One region of the Acidovorax sp. GW823-FHT02H02 genome, then DNA from elsewhere that is predicted to be linked to it. Evidence: predicted binding sites of a transcription regulator. Region 1 holds the regulator's gene; each other region holds the start of a gene.
What was found. Region 1 encodes FNR, which switches genes on or off when oxygen is low (the NO sensors DNR and NnrR bind a similar motif). Its sites were predicted from a motif close to TTGATNNNNATCAA; they were not measured.
Positions count from the first base shown of each region.

Region 1 (6,190 bases):
CGAAAACCCGCGCCGCCAGGCGCAAGCTGGCCTGCGCTTCGGCCTGCCGGGTGATATCCCGAAAGGAATACACGCGCCCCACGGGGTGGCCCTGGTGAAGCTGCGGAACAACGCGACGCTCCACCGTCATGCCGCCGTACAACTGAAAGATGTCGGTGCTCTCCAGCAGCGGATCGCGCTCAATGGCACTCAGACGTTCCTGGTAGTGCTTGCGATCCACCACCCGGGAGGCCAGGTGCTCATGCACCGCCGTGTCATTGCGCTGCAACAGCAGTTCGCGGGGGATGCTCCAGATGTGCGCCAGCCGCTGGTTGAAGGCGCGCACGCCTCCGTCAAGCCCACACACCAGCATGCCATCGGCTGCGGAATCCAGGGTGGAACGCAATTCCGACAGCAGGGTCTCCAGTTCCTGCTGGGCAGCCTCCTGGGCACTGCGGTCCAGCATCGTCAGCATCAAAACCGCTGGAGCGCCGTCGTGCTGTACACAGGTCACACGCCGATCGACCGGAACCAGCACACCATCGGCCCGCCATACGCTGGTGTGGGAGTGAATGCCTTTCGCAAGAGTGGCCAATGGCTCGGACCAGAATGCACAGTCCTGGGGTGTTGCCGCCAGGCTTGTCACCGCCTTGCCGACCATGTCCTCCCCGGACATGCCCACCAGTCGCTCTGCCGCCTTGTTCGATTGGACGATGCTCAAGCTGCCGCCATCCACGAGCCACACCGCTTCCTGCAGGCCATCCAGCCAAGACTGCGGTGGTAGCGGGTTCATGCGTGCACCTCGTCAGGACCAGGATCTACAGCGCGCTCAAAGAAATAGCAGATCCGCTGGCGCGGAGACAGATAGTCGAGCGCATCGCGCGACACCTCGGGCCTCAGCGGTCTGGTCGAATTGACGGACACGACGATGCCGTAACGGTCGTTGAATGCGTGATGCATCCAGCCCACGCCGGGCTGGACATACATGCCGATGCGAAGCTGACCGGTATCAATAAGGAGGGAAGAATTCACGGAGTTTCACGGCATGCATGGAGAAACATGGCGACATGCGCACCACCCTTGGTGACAAGGATTATCGCCGCCGTCCAGACCATTGCGCCCCGCAATCCCAACGATGAAATTCTGGCGTGACGCCACCCGCCCGAGTGACCCAAGGCACTTCCCGCTGAAGTTATCTGCACCACAGAGAGGGTTTGTAAACCAGATCCATCCACAATGCCCACCCCGCCACCCCGACCAGCAGCGCACCCGCCAGCCGGGTTCCCCAACTGGCTCGCACCGCGTTGATGCGTGAACGCAGCCGCCCCCACAGCCAGGGTCCGGCCACCAGCCACAGTCCACTCCCCACTCCAAAAAACACCATGGTCACAGCGCCCTGCAACATGCTACCGCTGAGCGCAGCCACCAGCAGGGCCGAATAAAGCAATCCGCATGGCATGAGAGCCCAAAGCCCGCCCGCCACCAGCAGCCCACCCGGCGCGCGGACAAGGGGTTGCACGCGGCGCCAGGCCGTGCGCCCGGCCTGCTCTACCCAAGCAGGCTGTCGCGCCTGCACCATCATCATCAAACCCCAGGCCATGACCGCCACGTGCATCAGGGTCCATACCGGACTCAAGGCCATGGTTTGCTGGGTCACCCATGCCAGGCTGTCCATGGCCAGCGCGGCCAGGGCGCCCGCCCCGGCATAGCCCGCCAGGCGCCCGAAGTGAAATGCGAACAGCCGGCGAGAGGTTCCACCTTTGGGAAACCACTGAACCGGCTGAGAGACGGGGCTGCCCGCTTGCGAGCACGCCGCCTCCTGGCCGATGATCGCACTGCAAGGCGCGGAGCACATGGCCAAGCAATGGGGCCCGCCAGCGAGCCCCATGAGCAAAGCCGTTACGGCAAGGGGTGCAAGCATGAAGACCGGGGCACAGCTCGAATGATGGGTATCAGATGATGCGCGAAAACCGGGCCCGATTGCGGTCAGCCTGCAAATAGCGGTCAAACACCATGGCGATGCCGCGCACAAAGAACCAGCCCATGGGCGTTACCTTGACGCCCTCGGCACTCAATGCAACGAGCCCCTGCTCGGCCATGGACTCCAACTGCTCCAGTTCCGGCGCGAAATACTTCCGAAAATCAATGAGCCAAGCTTGATCCATGGGCTCAAACAAGACCTCGCCCTGGCACATCAGCGCCATGATGACGGCCCTGCGCACCAGGTCATCGCGATTCAGCGCCAACCCTCGCACCACGGGCAACCGCCCCTGATCCAGATGGTCGTAGTACTCCTCCAGCGATTTGGCGTTCTGGCTGTAGGTCGCGCCCACCCGGCCGATCGCGGATACGCCCAGGCCGATGAGATCGCAGTCGGGCTGGGTGCTGTAGCCCTGAAAATTGCGGTGCAGGCGCCCCTGCCGCTTGGCAACAGCCAACGCATCCGTAGGCAAGGCAAAGTGGTCCATGCCTACATAGACGTAACCTGCATCAATGAAGGCGTCCAGCGAACGCGAAAGCATGGTCACCTTGGCGGATGCGGCAGGCAGTTCTGTCGAGATGATGCGCCGCTGCGGCTTGAAACGATCAGGCAAATGGGCGTAGGCATACAAAGCGATTCGGTCGGGGCGCAATTGGGCCACCTGTGCCAGCGTGCGATCAAACGACTCGGGGGTCTGGCGCGGCAGCCCGTAAATCAAATCCACATTGACCGACTCAAAGCCCAGCGCACGAGACGCTTCCACCAGCGCAAACACCTGCTCTGCGGGCTGAATGCGGTGCACTGCCTTCTGAACCTCGGCATCAAAATCCTGCACCCCGAAGCTCAATCGATTGAAGCCCAGTTCCGCCAGCACCGCCAGCCGATCCGAAGTGACCGTGCGAGGATCCACCTCGATGGAATACTCACCACCCGGCGCAAAGGTGAAACTGCGCCGCAGCGTTGCCATGAGCTGGCGCAGTCCGTCATCCGAAAGAAAGGTCGGCGTGCCACCCCCGAGGTGCAACTGGCTGACCACCTGTCCGGTGCCGCAGTGGGCCGTGTGCAGATCAATCTCGCGGCTGAGGTAGCGCAAATACACGTCGGCACGGTCATGGTGCTTGGTGATGATCTTGTTGCAGGCACAGTAGTAGCACAACGATTCGCAAAACGGAATGTGGACATACAGCGACAGCGGCAGTGCCGTAGCGCCAAGCCGGCGCTGTGACAGCGCCAACACATAGTCCTCTTGCCCAAAAGCCTCCACAAACCGGTCAGCCGTGGGGTAGGAGGTATAGCGCGGTCCTGGTATGTCAAAACGGCGCAGAAGTTCTGGGGTAACAGCGGTCATGGGAAAATATCCTTGCGTGCATCGATACTGTGCCGTACCCTTTGATCCACGTCCTTGACCTTAATCAAGAAGGCGAATGGGCACAGGAGGGACAATTTGATTCAATTCAGCCGCCACGCGTGCACCGCGGGACAATGGAGTCCCAGCAGATACAAGCCAATTACCCAGACCTGTCCAGGTCCCAGTGCCCATGAACCCGCAAACCATCAAAGTCGCCTGCTCCAACTGTAACCTGCGAGAACTGTGCATGCCCGTAGGCCTGAACGAGCAGCAGTTGCAACGCATTGACGATATCGTGGCAGTGCGGCGAAAAATCAAGCGAGGAGGTACGCTCTTTCGCAATGGGGAGTCGTTCACCTCTCTCTATGCCATTCGCACCGGGTTTTTCAAGACCTGCGTCGCTACCGAAGATGGGCGCGACCAGGTCACAGGCTTTCAGATGGCGGGTGAAATCATTGGACTCGATGGCATCGTCAACGATCATCACACCTGTGACGCAGTCGCCCTCGAAGATGCCGAAGTGTGTGTCATGCCCTTTGATCGCATCGAAGAACTATCGCGCGAAGTCACGGCGCTGCAACACCACGTTCACAAGATCATGAGCCGGGAAATCGTTCGTGAACACGGCGTGATGCTTTTGCTGGGCAGCATGCGTGCAGAAGAGCGCCTGGCTGCGTTCCTGCTCAACCTGGTGCAACGCCTGCATGCCCGTGGGTTCTCGCAGTCCGAACTGGTATTGCGAATGACACGGGAAGAAATCGGCAGTTACCTGGGGCTCAAGCTGGAGACAGTCAGCCGCACGTTCTCGAAGTTTGTGGAAGATGGCACGGTGGAAGTCAAACAGCGCCATGTCCGCATTCTGGACACCGATGCACTCAAGCGCATTGTCAACAACCAGCAGGCTTGTCACTGATCGCTGTTCAGGCATGCAACCGTCACGGGCACGACGATGCCTTGTGGCAATCGCCCGGTCGAGCATCCGGAGGCACGGGGCAGCGGTTGAGTTCAAAGGGTGACATGGAGAGCAGCGTTGTCAACGCGCTGGCAACCATGGTAATGATCCAGAACGCAAAGAACGCAAGGGTATAGACCCCCTGGCGGGACAGAGTCAATGGCTGACCAAACCAATGAAGATCCTGTGGATCCACCATGGCGAAAACCAGCATTTCCAGGATCCCGGCCACCAGAAAAGCGGGCCATGCAATCCACATCAGGCGTTGTGTCCACATCGTGTGTTTCCTCGGGGTTGCGGAGGGCGTGTGTATGCGACCAGCTGGAACTCTGGTTCAGCGAGGCTGATCCACGGCAGGTGTCGCCGCATGGTTGCGGCCCTTGAGCGCGGGGGCCAAGCTTTTCTCTGGCTGTGCCAGCGTCTGGTTGATCTCAATCCCTTTGCGGTAATAGTCCTCCTCGACGACGGGGTCCGGCCGACTCACGGCAAGCCACAACGTAATGAAGCCGGCAATCACCACAATGACCGGTCCGGCAATCACCAGCCAGACATGCCCAAACTTCCACCATGGCTGGGGTCCGGGAGTAATAACGGGGCTGTTTGGCATGGAAACTCCTCAGGTATCAGCATATAGACCACAAGACGCCCTGCAGCGCACAGCGCGACCTTCACTCAATTGACTCAGCGTGGCACCAGGAATATGGATTTCTCTGTCACTTTGCCGCCGCTTTCCAGTGCAGATATATCGAAATGAATCGCATGGGAACCAGGGGCCGCAGATCCATACGGGATCTGCAACCGCACCGCTACCCAACGGGATTCTGCAGCACCAATGTCCACCTCCTGCTCCGAAGCCACTTCCAAGCCATCCAGCCCGCTCGCAGTAATGCGGTAGCGCTGCGCAGCCTCTGTGGCATTCATGATTTGCAGTCGATAGACATTTTCAAGCTTGCCCCCCGCAACAATGCGGGACAAGGCGGCCCGGTCACGCACGATGTCCACCTTCAGGGGTGTGCGCGTGGTCAGGCTGGCCAGCATGCCCACACACAAAGCCACCAGAACCGCGGTGTAAATGAGCACGCGAGGGCGCAGGACATGTCGCAGGATTTGCGACTGGCTCCAGCGACGCTGGACACCATTCTGGGTTGAATACCGTATCAAGCCTCTGGGGTAATGCATCTTGTCCATCACGGTATTGCAGGCATCCACGCAAAGACCACAGCCAATGCATTCATATTGCAAACCCTTGCGGATGTCGATGCCCACGGGACACACCTGCACACACAAGGTGCAGTCGATGCATTCGCCCAGACCCTTGGCCTTGTAGTCCACCGTCTTGACCCTGGGCCCGCGCGGCTCGCCGCGGGTTTCGTCATAGGTCACGATGAGGGTATCCCGATCGAACATCGCGCTCTGAAAACGCGCATAGGGGCACATGTATTTGCAAACCTGCTCCCGAAGGAAGCCGGCGTTGCCATAAGTGGCCAAGCTGTAGAAAAACACCCAGAAAATCTGCCAGGTGCCAGCAAACGCCAACAACTCGGGACCCAGTTCCCGAATCGGCACGAAATACCCGACAAAAGTGAAACCCGTCCAGAGGGAAACAGCAACCCAGACCGTCTGCTTCAAGAATTTCTTGCGAATCTTCTCAAAGGTCCAGGGACCGGCATCCAAGCGCAGACGTGCACTGCGATCACCTTCGATCTTGTGCTCTATCCACATGAATATCTCGGTATAGACCGTCTGTGGACAGGCAAAGCCACACCACAGACGACCCGCAACCGCAGTGAACAGAAACAGCGAGAGCGCTGAAATAATCAGCAAGCCCGTGAGATAGATGAAATCCTGTGGGTACAGGACCAACCCAAAAATATAGAACCGACGGGCACCAAGGTCAAACAGCACCATTTGGCGCTGGCCCCACTCCAGC
Region 1 covers NZ_JBXAJH010000001.1:21,557-27,746, forward strand. Annotated here, with positions in the region: gene AC1RDS_RS00100 (sensor domain-containing protein) at 1-772, opposite strand, end outside; partial or broken gene AC1RDS_RS00105 (phosphohydrolase) at 769-924, opposite strand; gene AC1RDS_RS00110 (sulfite exporter TauE/SafE family protein) at 1,172-1,900, opposite strand; gene hemN (oxygen-independent coproporphyrinogen III oxidase) at 1,932-3,308, opposite strand; gene fnr (fumarate/nitrate reduction transcriptional regulator Fnr) at 3,499-4,221, shown strand; gene AC1RDS_RS00125 (hypothetical protein) at 4,244-4,537, opposite strand; gene AC1RDS_RS00130 (FixH family protein) at 4,595-4,867, opposite strand; gene ccoG (cytochrome c oxidase accessory protein CcoG) at 4,942-6,190, opposite strand, start outside.

Region 2 (6,190 bases), on a different contig from region 1:
GACAACGCCAAGAAGTACATCGAGGACGGCCACCACGGCGGCAAGGGCAGCGAGGCGCACAAGGCCGCCGTCACCGGCGACACGGTGGGCGACCCCTACAAGGACACCGCCGGCCCCGCCATCAACCCGCTGATCAAGATCATCAACATCGTGGCACTGCTGATCGTGCCGCTGGTCGTGAAATTCCACGGCGGCTGATTCCACCGCCGCCTCTCCCCACAGGCTCGCTGCGGCGGGCCTTTTTTGTGCCCGACAACGCCGTTTTTCAGATGATAGGCAGCACCGCCAGCGGGCAGCGATTCACCAAAACGCTATTACATCAATAGCTATAAGTGCTTTACAGACAAGCGCTGAATCCATTTTTGACATCATCCCCCGAGGAACACCTGGCTTTTACCGCACAATTTGGCCATGCCACTGCACTTCATCGCCAATGCCCCCGTTCCCTCCACCTCCGGCCGCACGATCCCGGTGATCGACCCCTCCGACGGCCAGCCGTTCGACGAGATCCAGCGCGGCACGGCCGAGGACATCGACGCCGCCGTGCGCGCGGCGCAGCAGTGCTACCACGCCGTGTGGCAGAAGATGGCGCCCGCCGACCGGGGCCGCCTGCTGCACCAGCTCTCGGCCAAGATACTGGAACACGCGGACGAGCTGAGCGCGCTGGAGCGGCGCGACTGCGGCAAGCCCACCCGCCAGGCCCGGGCCGATGCGCTGGCGCTGGCGCGCTACTTCGAGTTCTATGCCGGAGCCTGCGACAAATTGCACGGCGAGACCATCCCCTACGCCGATGGCTACAGTGTGCTCACCTGGCGCGAACCCCACGGCGTGACGGGCCACATCATTCCGTGGAACTACCCCATGCAGATCTTTGGCCGCAGCGTGGGCGGCGCGCTGGCGGCGGGCAATGTGTGCGTGGTCAAGCCGGCCGAAGATGCCTGCCTGAGCCTGATCCGCGTGGCGCAGCTGGCGGCCGAGGTGGGGTTTCCGGCGGGTGCGCTCAACATCGTTACCGGCTACGGCCACGAGGTGGGCGACGCACTGGCGCGCCACCCGGGCGTCCAGCACATCAGCTTCACCGGCAGCCCCAAGATCGGCACGCTGATCCAGCAGGTGGCCGCCGAGCGCCACTGCCCCGTGACGCTGGAGCTGGGCGGCAAAAGCCCGCAGATCATCTTTGCCGATGCCGACCTGGACGCCGCCGTGCCCGTGGTCATCAATGCCATCGTGCAGAACGCGGGGCAGACCTGCTCGGCCGGCTCGCGCGTGCTGATCGACTCGCTCATCTACGAGCCCCTGCTGGAGCGCCTGGGCCAGGCCTTTGAAGCGCTGCGCGTGGGCCCCGCCGCGATGGACCTGGACGTGGGCCCGCTGATCCGCCAGTCGCAGCAGCAGCGCGTATGGGATTTTCTGTCCGACGCGCAGGTGGCCGGCATCCCCATGGTGGCCCAGGGCCAGATCGTGGACGATGCGCCCGAAACCGGTTTCTACCAGGCCCCCACGCTGCTGCGCGATGTGCCGGTGGAGCACCGCCTGGCGCAGGAGGAAGTCTTTGGCCCCGTGCTCAGCGCGATGGCCTTCCAGGACGAGGACCATGCGGTGGAGCTGGCCAACGCCACCCAGTTTGGCCTGGTGGCCGGCATCTGGACGCGCGATGGCGCCCGCCAGTTCCGCATGGCCCGGCGCGTGCACAGCGGCCAGGTGTTCATCAACAACTACGGCGCTGCCGGCGGCGTGGAGCTGCCGTTTGGCGGCGTCAAATCGAGCGGCTACGGCCGCGAAAAGGGCCTGGAGGCGCTGCACGGCTTCACCACGCTCAAGACCGTGGCCATCCGGCACGGCTGACCCAGGCCCGCCTGTCGCGCCCGCGCAAGGCGGCGCGGCGGTGTGCCGGTAGCATGTGTTCTCGCCCTTCCTTTTTGCCCGACGGTTTCTTTTCTCCATGCCCCTGAGCCCCCCCGCCCCCCGCACCGCCCGGCACCAGCGCCGCGTCCATTACCAAGGCTTTGAACGCGACGATGGGCTGTGGGACATCGAAGGCGAGCTGCACGACAGCAAGACCTACGATGCGCCCTCGTTCCGCGAGGCCGGCCTGCGCCGCGCTGGCGAGCCCATCCACCACATGTGGCTGCGCGTCACCGTCAACCGCCAGCTGGTGGTGCAGGCCATCGACGTGGCCATGGACACCCACCCGCTCAAGGACTGTCCCCAGGCCCAGCCCGCGCTGCAATCCATGGTGGGCTGCAGCATGGCGCGCGGCTGGCGCCAGGCCATCCAGAAGAACCTGGGCGGCGTGGCCAGCTGCACCCACCTGCGCGAACTGCTGTTCAACCTGGCCACGGCAGCATTCCAGTCGGTGCCCGCGGTGTTTGCTGCCGCCAATGCGGACGAGCCGCCCCGCCACCTGGGCCAGTGCACCGGCTGGGACTTCAACGGCAACGGCGTGAAGGAATATTTTCCGCAGTTCTACCGCCGCGGCCCGGACGGTCTGACGGTGCCGGTGGGCCCGCCCCCTGCGACCGACGACGCCCGCCCCGCGCTGCAGCCCTAGCCCGTGTGGCGGGGGAACAATATGAATAAAAACAGGCGCTATCGCCTACCCCTAAAGCGCAAGCCGCTATCCAATTTATAAAGCAAGGAGACAACACCATGCGCGTGCAGCACAAATCCATCATCGTCACCGGCGCCGGCAACGGTATTGGCGAAGGCATTGCCAAGCGCCTGGCGGCTGAAGGGGGCAAGGTCATCGTGAATGACGTCAACGCAGTTGGCGGCCAGCGTGTGGTGGCCGAGATCATCGCGGCGGGTGGCACGGCGGCCTTCTTCCAGGCCGATGTGACAAAGTCCGCCGATGTCAAGGCCCTGGTCGACGAGGCCGTGCGCCTGCATGGCCGGCTGGACGTGGTGGTCAACAACGCCGGCTGGACGCACCGCAACCGCCCCATGCTGGAAGTGAGCGAGGACGAGTTCGACAAGGTCTATGCCATCAACGTCAAGAGCATCTACCTCTCGGCCATCCACGCCGTGCCCGCGATGCGCCAGGGCGGCGGCGGCAGCTTCATCAACATTGCCTCCACGGCGGGCCTGCGCCCCCGGCCGGGCCTGACCTGGTACAACGGCTCCAAGGGCGCCGTCATCACCACCAGCAAGTCGATGGCCGCCGAGCTGGGCCCCGACAACATCCGCGTGAACTGCATCAACCCCGTGTTCAACCCCGACACGGGCCTGGCCGCCGAGTTTGCGGGGGGACCGGTGGACGAAGCGCGCCGCGCGAAATTCCTGGCCACCATTCCGCTGGGCCGCTTTTCCACGGCGCTCGACGTGGCCAACGCCGCGCTGTACCTGGCCAGCGACGAGGCCGCCTTCATCAGCGGCGTGTGCATCGAGGTGGATGGGGCACGCTGCGTGTAGCAGCACACCACAGCCCCCCGGACGGCGCTGCCGGCAAGCCCCTGGCTACAGCACCTCGCGCAAGGCGGCTTCGTACAGGCCGGTGAGCCGGTCCATCACGCTCAGCAGGCGTTCGCTGGTAGTGGCCACCGCGCTCAGTCCCTGCTCGTCGGCGGGCCGGCGCAGGGCCGCCTCAAAAAACACCCACTGCGGGGCCGCCAGCTCCAGCTCGCCACGAATGGCGGGCGTGGAGACCGGTGCGGCCGTCAGGGTCTGCATGGCCTGCCGGAAATCGGCGGCATCTGCCGCCAGTTGCGCATGCACCAGCTTGGTGTCCGCCTTGGCGGCTACCAGAAAATAGTTCTTGGCCAGGCGCTGCGACAGCATGCGCTGGCGCCCGGCCAGATTCACCAGCCGCGCACTGGCCACCCGTGCCATCTTTTCGATGGACTCGGTCACCGCCTGGGCCACCAGCAGCGTGCGGTCGGACTGCTCGGACACCGCGGCCAAGGCCGCCCGCGACATGGGCGCCGCTGTCAACTGGTCGAGCCGTGCAAACTGCTTTTGCACTTCGTCCAGCTGCCGCGCCACCTCGGCGGGCCACTGGCCCGACTGCAGCCCGCGCGCCAGCTCGCCAGATCCCTGCTGCACCCGTTTGCGCGCATGGCCCAGCACGTCCCTGGCAGCCTCGGGCAGCACCTGCAAATATTGCTGGCAATACGCCTTGGCCATGCGCTGCGACAGTGCCCGAAACCATCCCGCGTGGTTGATGGCCCCCGACAGTGCCATTTGCGCCTGGGCCCCGCCGGCCCAGGTGGGCAGCAGGATGCCCGCCGCCACCCACTGCACGGCCACCCGGCGCTGGCAGGGAAGCGCTTGTGCAATCGACCTCGCATTCGTCATGTCATTTCCTTGAAACTTTGTGTGCTGCGATTGTTGTGACACACCACCTGCGCCCCCTGCGCCATGTCAAGCAACTGCCATTCGCCGGACATTGGCGGGACATTGGCGGGACGAACCCGCGTTAACCCGCTCCATTGACCCCAGTCAACCTCGCCAGCAGGGGCATGGCCTCGATGGCGGGGCCGATACGGCAGAATCACCCCATGTCTGAACGTGTGATTCCTCTGGTGGACCAACGCATCGCCGCTCTGGCGGCCAGGGTGCCCGCGCAGGCCGCCGCCCCCACCGGTCTGCTGACCGACACCCGGGACCGCCCCCTGCGCGACCTGCGCATCAGCGTGACCGACCGCTGCAACTTCCGCTGCAACTACTGCATGCCCAAGGAAGTGTTCGACAAGGACCATGCCTACCTGCCGCACAACGCCCTGCTGAGCTTTGAGGAGATCACGCGGCTGGCGCGGCTGTTTCTGGCCCACGGCGTGCGCAAGATCCGCCTGACCGGGGGCGAGCCTCTGCTGCGCAAGAACCTCGAGGAACTGGTGGCCCAGCTGGCCCGGCTGCGCACGGTGGACGGCACCGCGCCCGACCTCACCCTCACCACCAACGGCTCGCTGCTAGCGCGCAAGGCGCGGGCCCTCAAGGAGGCGGGCCTGAACCGCGTCACCGTGAGCCTCGATGGCCTGGACGACGCGGTGTTCCGCCGCATGAACGATGTGGATTTTCCGGTGGCCGATGTGCTGGCCGGCATCGAGGCGGCGCACGCGGCGGGGCTGTCGCAGATCAAGGTGAACATGGTGGTCAAGCGCGGCACCAATGACCACGAAATCCTGCCCATGGCGCGCCACTTTCGCGGCACGGGCACCACGCTGCGCTTTATCGAATACATGGATGTGGGCGCCACCAACGGCTGGCGCATGGACGAGGTGCTGCCGTCGGCCGAACTGATCGAGCGCCTGCGCGCCGAGCTGCCGCTGGTGCAGCTCAGCCCCACCAGCCCCGGCGAAACCGCCGAGCGCTGGGGCTACGCCAGCGCTGCTGGCCAGCACGACCAGGCCCTGGGCGAAGTGGGCGTGATCAGCAGCGTGACGCAGGCCTTCTGCGGCGACTGCAACCGCGCGCGCCTTTCCACCGAAGGCCGGCTGTACCTGTGCCTTTTTGCCACCCAGGGCTACGACCTGCGCAGCCTGCTGCGCGGCGGCGCCAGCGACGAGGCCATTGCATCGGCCATCGCGCCCATCTGGCAGCAACGCACCGACCGCTATTCGGAGCTGCGCAGCAGCCTGCCGGCCGACACCACGCAGGGCGCGCGCCGGGTGGAAATGAGCTACATCGGCGGATGAGATGCAACAATCCCCTGAGCGACTTCACCGCTTCCCCCATCTCTTGCGCTGCGCGCGGGCAGGGGGACGCAGCCCTCGCTGAATCGGCAACGACCATCAAAGACATGATTGAAACGAACGACATCACCGGCCTCGTGCTGGCCGGCGGTCGCGGCTCCCGCATGGGCGGCGTGGACAAGGGCCTGCAGAATTTTCGTGGCCTGCCGCTGGCGCTGCACACGCTGATGCGCCTGCAGATGCAGGTGGGCGCCACCATGGTCAACGCCAACCGCAACCTGGCCGCCTACGAGGCCTTTGGCGCACCCGTGTGGCCCGACGTGATTGCCGACTATGCCGGCCCGCTGGCGGGCTTTCTGACCGGGCTGGAGCGCTGCGAAACCCCGTGGCTGCTCACCGTGCCCTGCGACACCCCGCTGTTTCCGCTGGACCTGGCGGCACGGCTGGCGGCCGCTGCGGACGCCCAAGGGGCCGACATCGCCATGGCCGCCGCCCCCGAGGACGATGGCGCGGGCGGCACCGCCGTGCGCACCCAGCCCGTGTTCTGCCTGCTGCGTGTG
Region 2 covers NZ_JBXAJH010000004.1:255,396-261,585, forward strand. Annotated here, with positions in the region: gene AC1RDS_RS06500 (sodium-translocating pyrophosphatase) at 1-198, shown strand, start outside; gene AC1RDS_RS06505 (aldehyde dehydrogenase family protein) at 412-1,845, shown strand; gene AC1RDS_RS06510 (DUF2889 domain-containing protein) at 1,943-2,551, shown strand; gene AC1RDS_RS06515 (SDR family oxidoreductase) at 2,650-3,411, shown strand; gene AC1RDS_RS06520 (type IV pili methyl-accepting chemotaxis transducer N-terminal domain-containing protein) at 3,457-4,293, opposite strand; gene moaA (GTP 3',8-cyclase MoaA) at 4,497-5,633, shown strand; gene mobA (molybdenum cofactor guanylyltransferase MobA) at 5,738-6,190, shown strand, end outside.
Region 2: AC1RDS_RS06520 (type IV pili methyl-accepting chemotaxis transducer N-terminal domain-containing protein) is a predicted target of FNR. The motif match lies at 4,428-4,441, and genes of this name have one in related genera.

Region 3 (6,190 bases), on a different contig from region 1:
CGGATTCGGGCGTGCGGCCCAGCGCCTGCGCCCAGGTGTCGTAGGGGCGCGCCGTGAGCGGCAGGCCGTCTTCGAGCAGGGCCGCCAGCGGGCGGTCGGCCTCGGCCACCGGCTGGGCCGCGCGTGCGGCCGCCATGGGGGCCGGGGCGGTGCGTTCACGCAGATCAAAGCCCAGGTCGATGCGGTAGGCGCGCAGCATGCGCAACTGCAGCGCGATCAATCCCGTGGTTTCTTCGAGCGATTGCATGGCCGCGCGCACGGCGGCGTCGTCCTGCCCGGTCATCACGAACCAGAGGTTGTAGTGGTGCTCGCGCTGGTAGTTGTGGTTCACGCCCGGGTGGCTGGAAACCACGGCGGCCACGGCATCGAGCCGCTCGGGCGGCACGGCCATGGCGGCCAGCAGCGCGGCACCACCGGCGTTGCCCGCGAACACGCCGCCAATGCGGCTCAGGGCCCCCTCGCCCTGCAGCCGGGCGTAGCCCGCCAGGACTTCATCGGGGGCCATGCCCAGGCTGGTGGCAATGTGCGCGAAGGGCTCGCGCACCAGCGGAAAATCGCGCTGCCAGGGGTTGAGCAGGGCCAGGCGCAGGTCAGTATTCAGAAGCATGCCGTCCATCCGCTGTGTTGCGCTTTGCCCGCCGGCCATGAAACTGGCGCGGCCCAGGCCAGCGGACGCCGCGCAAGGGCCGCCCCGCCGCGCTGGCGGCGTCCCCCTTCCCGCGTCGCGCAGCGAGGCGAGAGAAGGGGGAAGCGGCGCAGCCGCTCAGGGGGTTGGGCCATGTCAAAACCCCAGCCGCGCGGCGCGCGAGGTGAAGAAGATGCCGCTCGGTGAATCGATCGACAGGGTGGCCTGGGTAGCAAAGCTCTGTGTGTCGATCACGCTCACGCGGTGGTCGTCGCGCGAGCTGATCCAGACCGATTCGCCACGCGGCGTGAATTCCATGTGCAGCACGGCCTTGCCGGGCTCCAGGGTGCGCACGATGGACTGCGTGGTGGTGTCGATGACCTGCACGCGGTGGTAGTCGGGCACCGAGAAGTTGACCCACACCTGGCGGCCGTCGGGCCGGGCCATCACGAACACGGGCTGGCCTGCCACCGGGATGCGGCCCACCTCCTGCCAGGTGTCGGTGTCCACCACCAGCACCTCGTGGCGGCCGATGGCCGGCAGGTAGGCGCGGCGCCCGGCCACGGCCCAGCCGCGCAGGTGCGGCATCTTGTAGACCGGCAGCGGCTCCTGGCCCCGGCCGTAGCCGGCCAGGATGCGGCGCGCGCGGGGCTTCTCTTCCCACAGATCCACCATGGCCAGGCCGTCCTCGCCGAACAGGCCCGCGATGTAGTGGCGGCCATTGGGCGTGACCAGCGCATCGTAGGGCTGGCGGCCGATGTTCGGCAGCTGGGTCGTGACGGGGCGCGCCGGGTCGGACAGGTCGGTGATCCAGATCGCGTTGGCGTCGAACAGGCTGTAGGCAAAGCGCCGGCCCGGCAGATCGACCAGGCCGACCACGCGCGAGAGCTTGCCGTTCTCGTACGCGGCCGGAATGTCGGCCACCAGCTCCAGCGTGGCGGCGTTGAAGGCCTTGATGCCGCCGGGCGTGTAGTTCTGCGCCACCACCAGGCTGCCGTCGGCGCTGATGGCGCCGCCAATCGAGTTGCCCGCCTGCATCACCCGCGCCGTGATGCGCCGCGTCAGCAAGTCGACCTTGGTGAGCGCGCCGTCGCGCCCGAAAACATAGGCGTAGCGGCCGTCGCGCGAGAACACCACCGAGGCGTGCGAGAGGTCGCCCAGGCCGGTCACCTGGGCCAGCAGCGTGCGCTGGCTGGTGTCGACGATGGCCAGGGTGCCGGTGGCGCGCGCCACCACCACACCCAGGTCGCCCGTGCCGCGCAATGGCAGGTCGGCGGGGGCGCCGGAAGCCCCGGCAACGCTGGCGCAGCCGCTCAGCAGCAGCGGGGTGGTGCCCAGAAGGCTCAGGCAGTGGCGGCGATTCATGGACGGTCTTTCACAGATTCGGGGAACCCGGCGAACAGTTGCTGGGCAATCCACAGGGCATCGGCTTCGCTGAGCATGGCTTTCCAGGGCGCCATGGGCGTGCCGGGGCGGCCGTGGTAGATGGTCGCGACGATGGAGTCGAACGGCTTGTCGGCCAGGGCTTCGCGGGTGAGTGCGGGGCCCAGGCCACCGGTCAGGCGCAGGCCGTGGCACGAGCCGCAGTCCTGGCGCACCATGCGCACCAGCTCTTGCTGGCGTGGCGCGGTGGGTGGGACGGGTTGGGCATGGAGTCCGGCGGTACCGGCCAGCAAGGCCAGCCAGATACCGAGCCGGGGCAGGCCCCGCAGGGAGCTGCCGGCCTTGGGTGAGGTGCCCGCCTGTGCAAGGCGGTGCGACTGCGGCGCGTTCTTGTCGTGCATGGCCCAATATCGCTGGATTTGCCGCCATCGTCCTTGATGTTTATCAAGGACGGCAGACCCTGGCGTTTTGACAATCGAGCCATTGCCTTACAACCGTGCCCCGTTCCACATGGAAACCCCGATGGATACCGCCTGCCCCACTTCGCTGCCCTCCCACGACAGCACTCCCGCCGCCCTTTCGGGTGGTCCTTCCAACCGGCTGGCGTCTTCCGAGTGGGGGCGGGTGACCCTGGTGGGCGCCGGGCCCGGCGATGCCGAACTGCTCACGCTCAAGGCGGCCCGCGTGCTCGCCAGCGCCGACCTGGTGCTGTATGACCACCTCGTGTCCGATGACGTGCTGCAGCATGTGGCCCCCGGCGCCGAGCGGATCTACGTGGGCAAGCAAAGCCGCAACCACACCCTGCCGCAGGAGGGCATCATCGATCTGATGGTGCGGCTGGCGCAAAGCGGCCGGTCGCTCGTGCGGCTCAAGGGGGGTGACCCCTACATCTTCGGGCGCGGCGGCGAGGAGGCCCAGGCGCTGGCCGCTATGGGCATTGCCTGCGAGACCGTGCCCGGCATCAGCGCGGCCCAGGGTGCCGCAGCGGCCACGGGTATCCCCCTCACGCACCGCGACCATTCCGCCATGCTGGTGTTTGCCACGGGCCACCTGCAGGGCGAAGAGGGCGAGCGCACCGTTGCGCTCGACTGGGCTGCACTGGCGCGGCCCCGCCAGACCGTGGTGATCTACATGGGCGTGGGCACCCTGCCCACCATCTGTGCCCAGCTCATCGCCCATGGCTTGCCCGCCAGCACACCGGCGGCGATGGTCGAGCGTGCGACATTGCCCGGCCAGCGCAGCATCGTGGGCACGCTGCAAACACTGCCCGCGCTGAGTGTGGCCCACGGCGTGCATCCGCCTGCGCTGATCATGATTGGTGAAACGGTGGCGCTGCAGGCGCAAATCGGATCGCCCATCGGGGTGTTCACCGGCTTGCCGGGGTCCCCCGACGCTGCGCCCGCACCGGCACGGGCCTGCACCGCCTGATCAGCCTGCGCGGGTCGCCACGGCGCGGGGATGGTCGAGCGCCGCTGGGATTGCCGCTGCGCACTCGGGTGCGCCAGCCCCTGGGGTGGCGTCTGCCTGCAGGGGCGAGGGGTTCCGCAGCCAGCCCCAGACGATCAGCATCTGCGCGGCGTAGTAGGTGGACAGCACCCAGAACTGCGCCATGGGCAAGGCCTGCACAAAGCGGTGGGTGGCCAGCAGTGAATCGCTCAGCATGAAAAAGCAGGCGCCCGCCGCCACCTTGCGCGCCGCGCTGCTGCCCAGCACCTGGGCGCGCCCCAGGGCCTGCGCGGCCATCAGGGCGATCACCAGCACATAGGCCGCCACCGGGCCGCGCAATGCGGCGGGCAGGCCACCGGCCCATAAAAAGGCGTACATGGCGGCGCCCACGGCCAGCGTGCCTGCCATTGCGCCGCGGTGGGCAAACCACGGCACCCCCCGGCGGAACAGGGCGATATAGGCCAGGTGCGCGCCCAGAAAGCTCACCAGGCCGGGAATGAAAAATCCGTTCCGCATCAGGAACACATCACCGGCCAGAGACAGCACCAGCGCCAGCACCATCGTGGCCCAGGGTTTTGCATCGAATTGGCTTTTGTCGCCTATGGATAAAGCATTAAATGCTATTAATATAATAGCAATGACCATCGCCAGGGGTTTGAAAAACCAGTGCCACTCGGTCCAGCCCACGGCACTGGTGGCGGTGGCCAGGGCGCCCGCTTCGATCATCAGCGCCAACAGCATGCCGATGCGCCCCTGCACCACGGCGCCCAGGGCCCATTGCACGGCCAGCAGCGCCGCGAACCAGGCCAGGTTGTGCGCCAGCGGGGCGCTGTCGGCGTGCCACAGAAATACCGAAATACCCGCGAGCAACAGCGCAAACTGCACGCAGGCAAACCAGCGCGTGGCCGGCGCCATGGCCGGGTTGAAGCGCGGCATCTGCGCGATGTCGAAGGCCGGCTTGGGAAAGCGCTCGGCCACATCGGCCGGCCGCCAGCCTGGCGGCTTGAGCCACACCCTGAGCTTGTCGCCCCAGCGGCGCGCGTGCCAGCTGTCGTGCGCCAGCCCCGCATACACCTGGGCATTGGCCCACACCGGGTCCCAGCTATCGAGCCGGCCGCGCGTGCCGTATACACATTTTTCCTGCGCGTCCTCGTCCTTGAAGGTGCCAAACAGGCGGTCCCACAGGATGAGGATGCCGCCGTAGTTCTTGTCGAGGTAGGCGTCGTTGACGGCGTGGTGCACGCGGTGGTTGCTGGGGCTGCAGAACCAGCGGTCAAACCAGCCCAGGCGCCCCACCTGTTCGGTATGCACCCAGAACTGGTAGAGCAGGTCGATGAGCGCCACCACGCCAAACACCAGCGGCGGCACGCCGGCCAGCGCCATGGGCACGTAAAAGACCCAGCCCAGCAGCGCGCCCGAGCTGGTCTGGCGCAGCGCGGTGCCGAGGTTGTAGTCCTGGCTCTGGTGGTGCACGGCGTGCGCGGCCCACAGCACGGCCGATTCGTGCCCCATGCGGTGCAGCCAGTAATAGCAGAAATCGTAGAACACCAGCGCCAGCAGCCAGCCGGGCAGGCTGGTCCAGAATGCATCGTTGCGCCACAGCGCCACCTGCTCGAACAGCGCGGTGTAGATGCCGATGCGCAGCAGCCGGGTGAACACCGCGCTGGTCTGGCTCAGAGCCCCAAGGCTGATGCTGCTCACCGCGTCGGCCAGGTGGTAGGTGTTGCGCTGGCGCCGGATGCCGACGGCCAGCTCGATGGCGATCAGTGCCAAGAATACGGGCGTGGCGAGAACGATGATCTGGCTGGGGCTCATGCCGCCGGATTCTTGCCCCAATCAGGTCAAGGCGCCTCTGGCATCAACCCTGATGATGCGTTCCACCACGCCCGTGGCCAGCCCGCCGCGTACGCCGATCAAAAAATCATGCAGGTTCACCGTGGGGTCGCAGTGCCCCGGCACCAGCCACAGCATCTGGCCCAGCGCGGGCAGCCGGGCCTGGGGGCTGTCGGCATACAGCAGGCCGTGCTCGTCGCCGCCGTTGGCATAGCGCAGGGCGCGCCCGGGCGGCAGCAGGGCCACGGTGGGCAGACCCGAGTCGATGGCGTGGCTTTTGTGCCCCGCGTCGCACACGGCATGGCTGTCACACGCCGAGATGACCTGTGTTTTCACGAAAAGCGCCTGCTCGAATGCGGGCTGGGCCGGCTCGCGCTCGTTGCGCGCGTAGTCGGCGTCCATGAACAGGAACGAGCCCGCCTGCAGTTCGCCATACACGCCACTGGCCGCTTCGTGCACCAGTGTGCCGGTGCCCGAGCCGGTGACCAGCGGCACCGGCAGCCCGGCGGCGGTGAGGAGGTCGCGCGTGTGGCGCGCGGCCTGCACGGCCGCCGCGATGGCATCGCGCCGCTCGGCCGCGCCGTGCAGGTGCTGGGCGCGGCCGTGGTAGGCATGCAGGCCGGCGAAGCGCAGCTGCGTGAGCCGCGCCACGGCCTGGGCCAGCGCCAGGGCCGGCTCGCCCGGTGGTACGCCGCAGCGGCCCTGGCCGACGTCGATCTCGACCAGCACGTCGATGCGCGCCTGCGGCGCTGCCTGGGCCATGGCCTCGGCCAGCCGCTGGATGCCCTCGGCGCTGTCCACCGCCAGCGCCAGGCGCCCGCCCTGGGCCTGCAGGCGTGCGGCCAGCCGCGCCACGCGCAGCAGCTTGGGGTGGGCGATGACCTGGTTGGTGATGGTGATGTC
Region 3 covers NZ_JBXAJH010000010.1:15,416-21,605, reverse strand. Annotated here, with positions in the region: gene ahbB (siroheme decarboxylase subunit beta) at 1-607, opposite strand, end outside; gene AC1RDS_RS12010 (cytochrome D1 domain-containing protein) at 782-1,990, opposite strand; gene AC1RDS_RS12005 (c-type cytochrome) at 1,987-2,409, opposite strand; gene cobA (uroporphyrinogen-III C-methyltransferase) at 2,531-3,436, shown strand; gene AC1RDS_RS11995 (lysoplasmalogenase family protein) at 3,437-5,269, opposite strand; gene AC1RDS_RS11990 (DSD1 family PLP-dependent enzyme) at 5,291-6,190, opposite strand, start outside.
Region 3: cobA (uroporphyrinogen-III C-methyltransferase) is a predicted target of FNR. The motif match lies at 2,443-2,456, and genes of this name have one in related genera.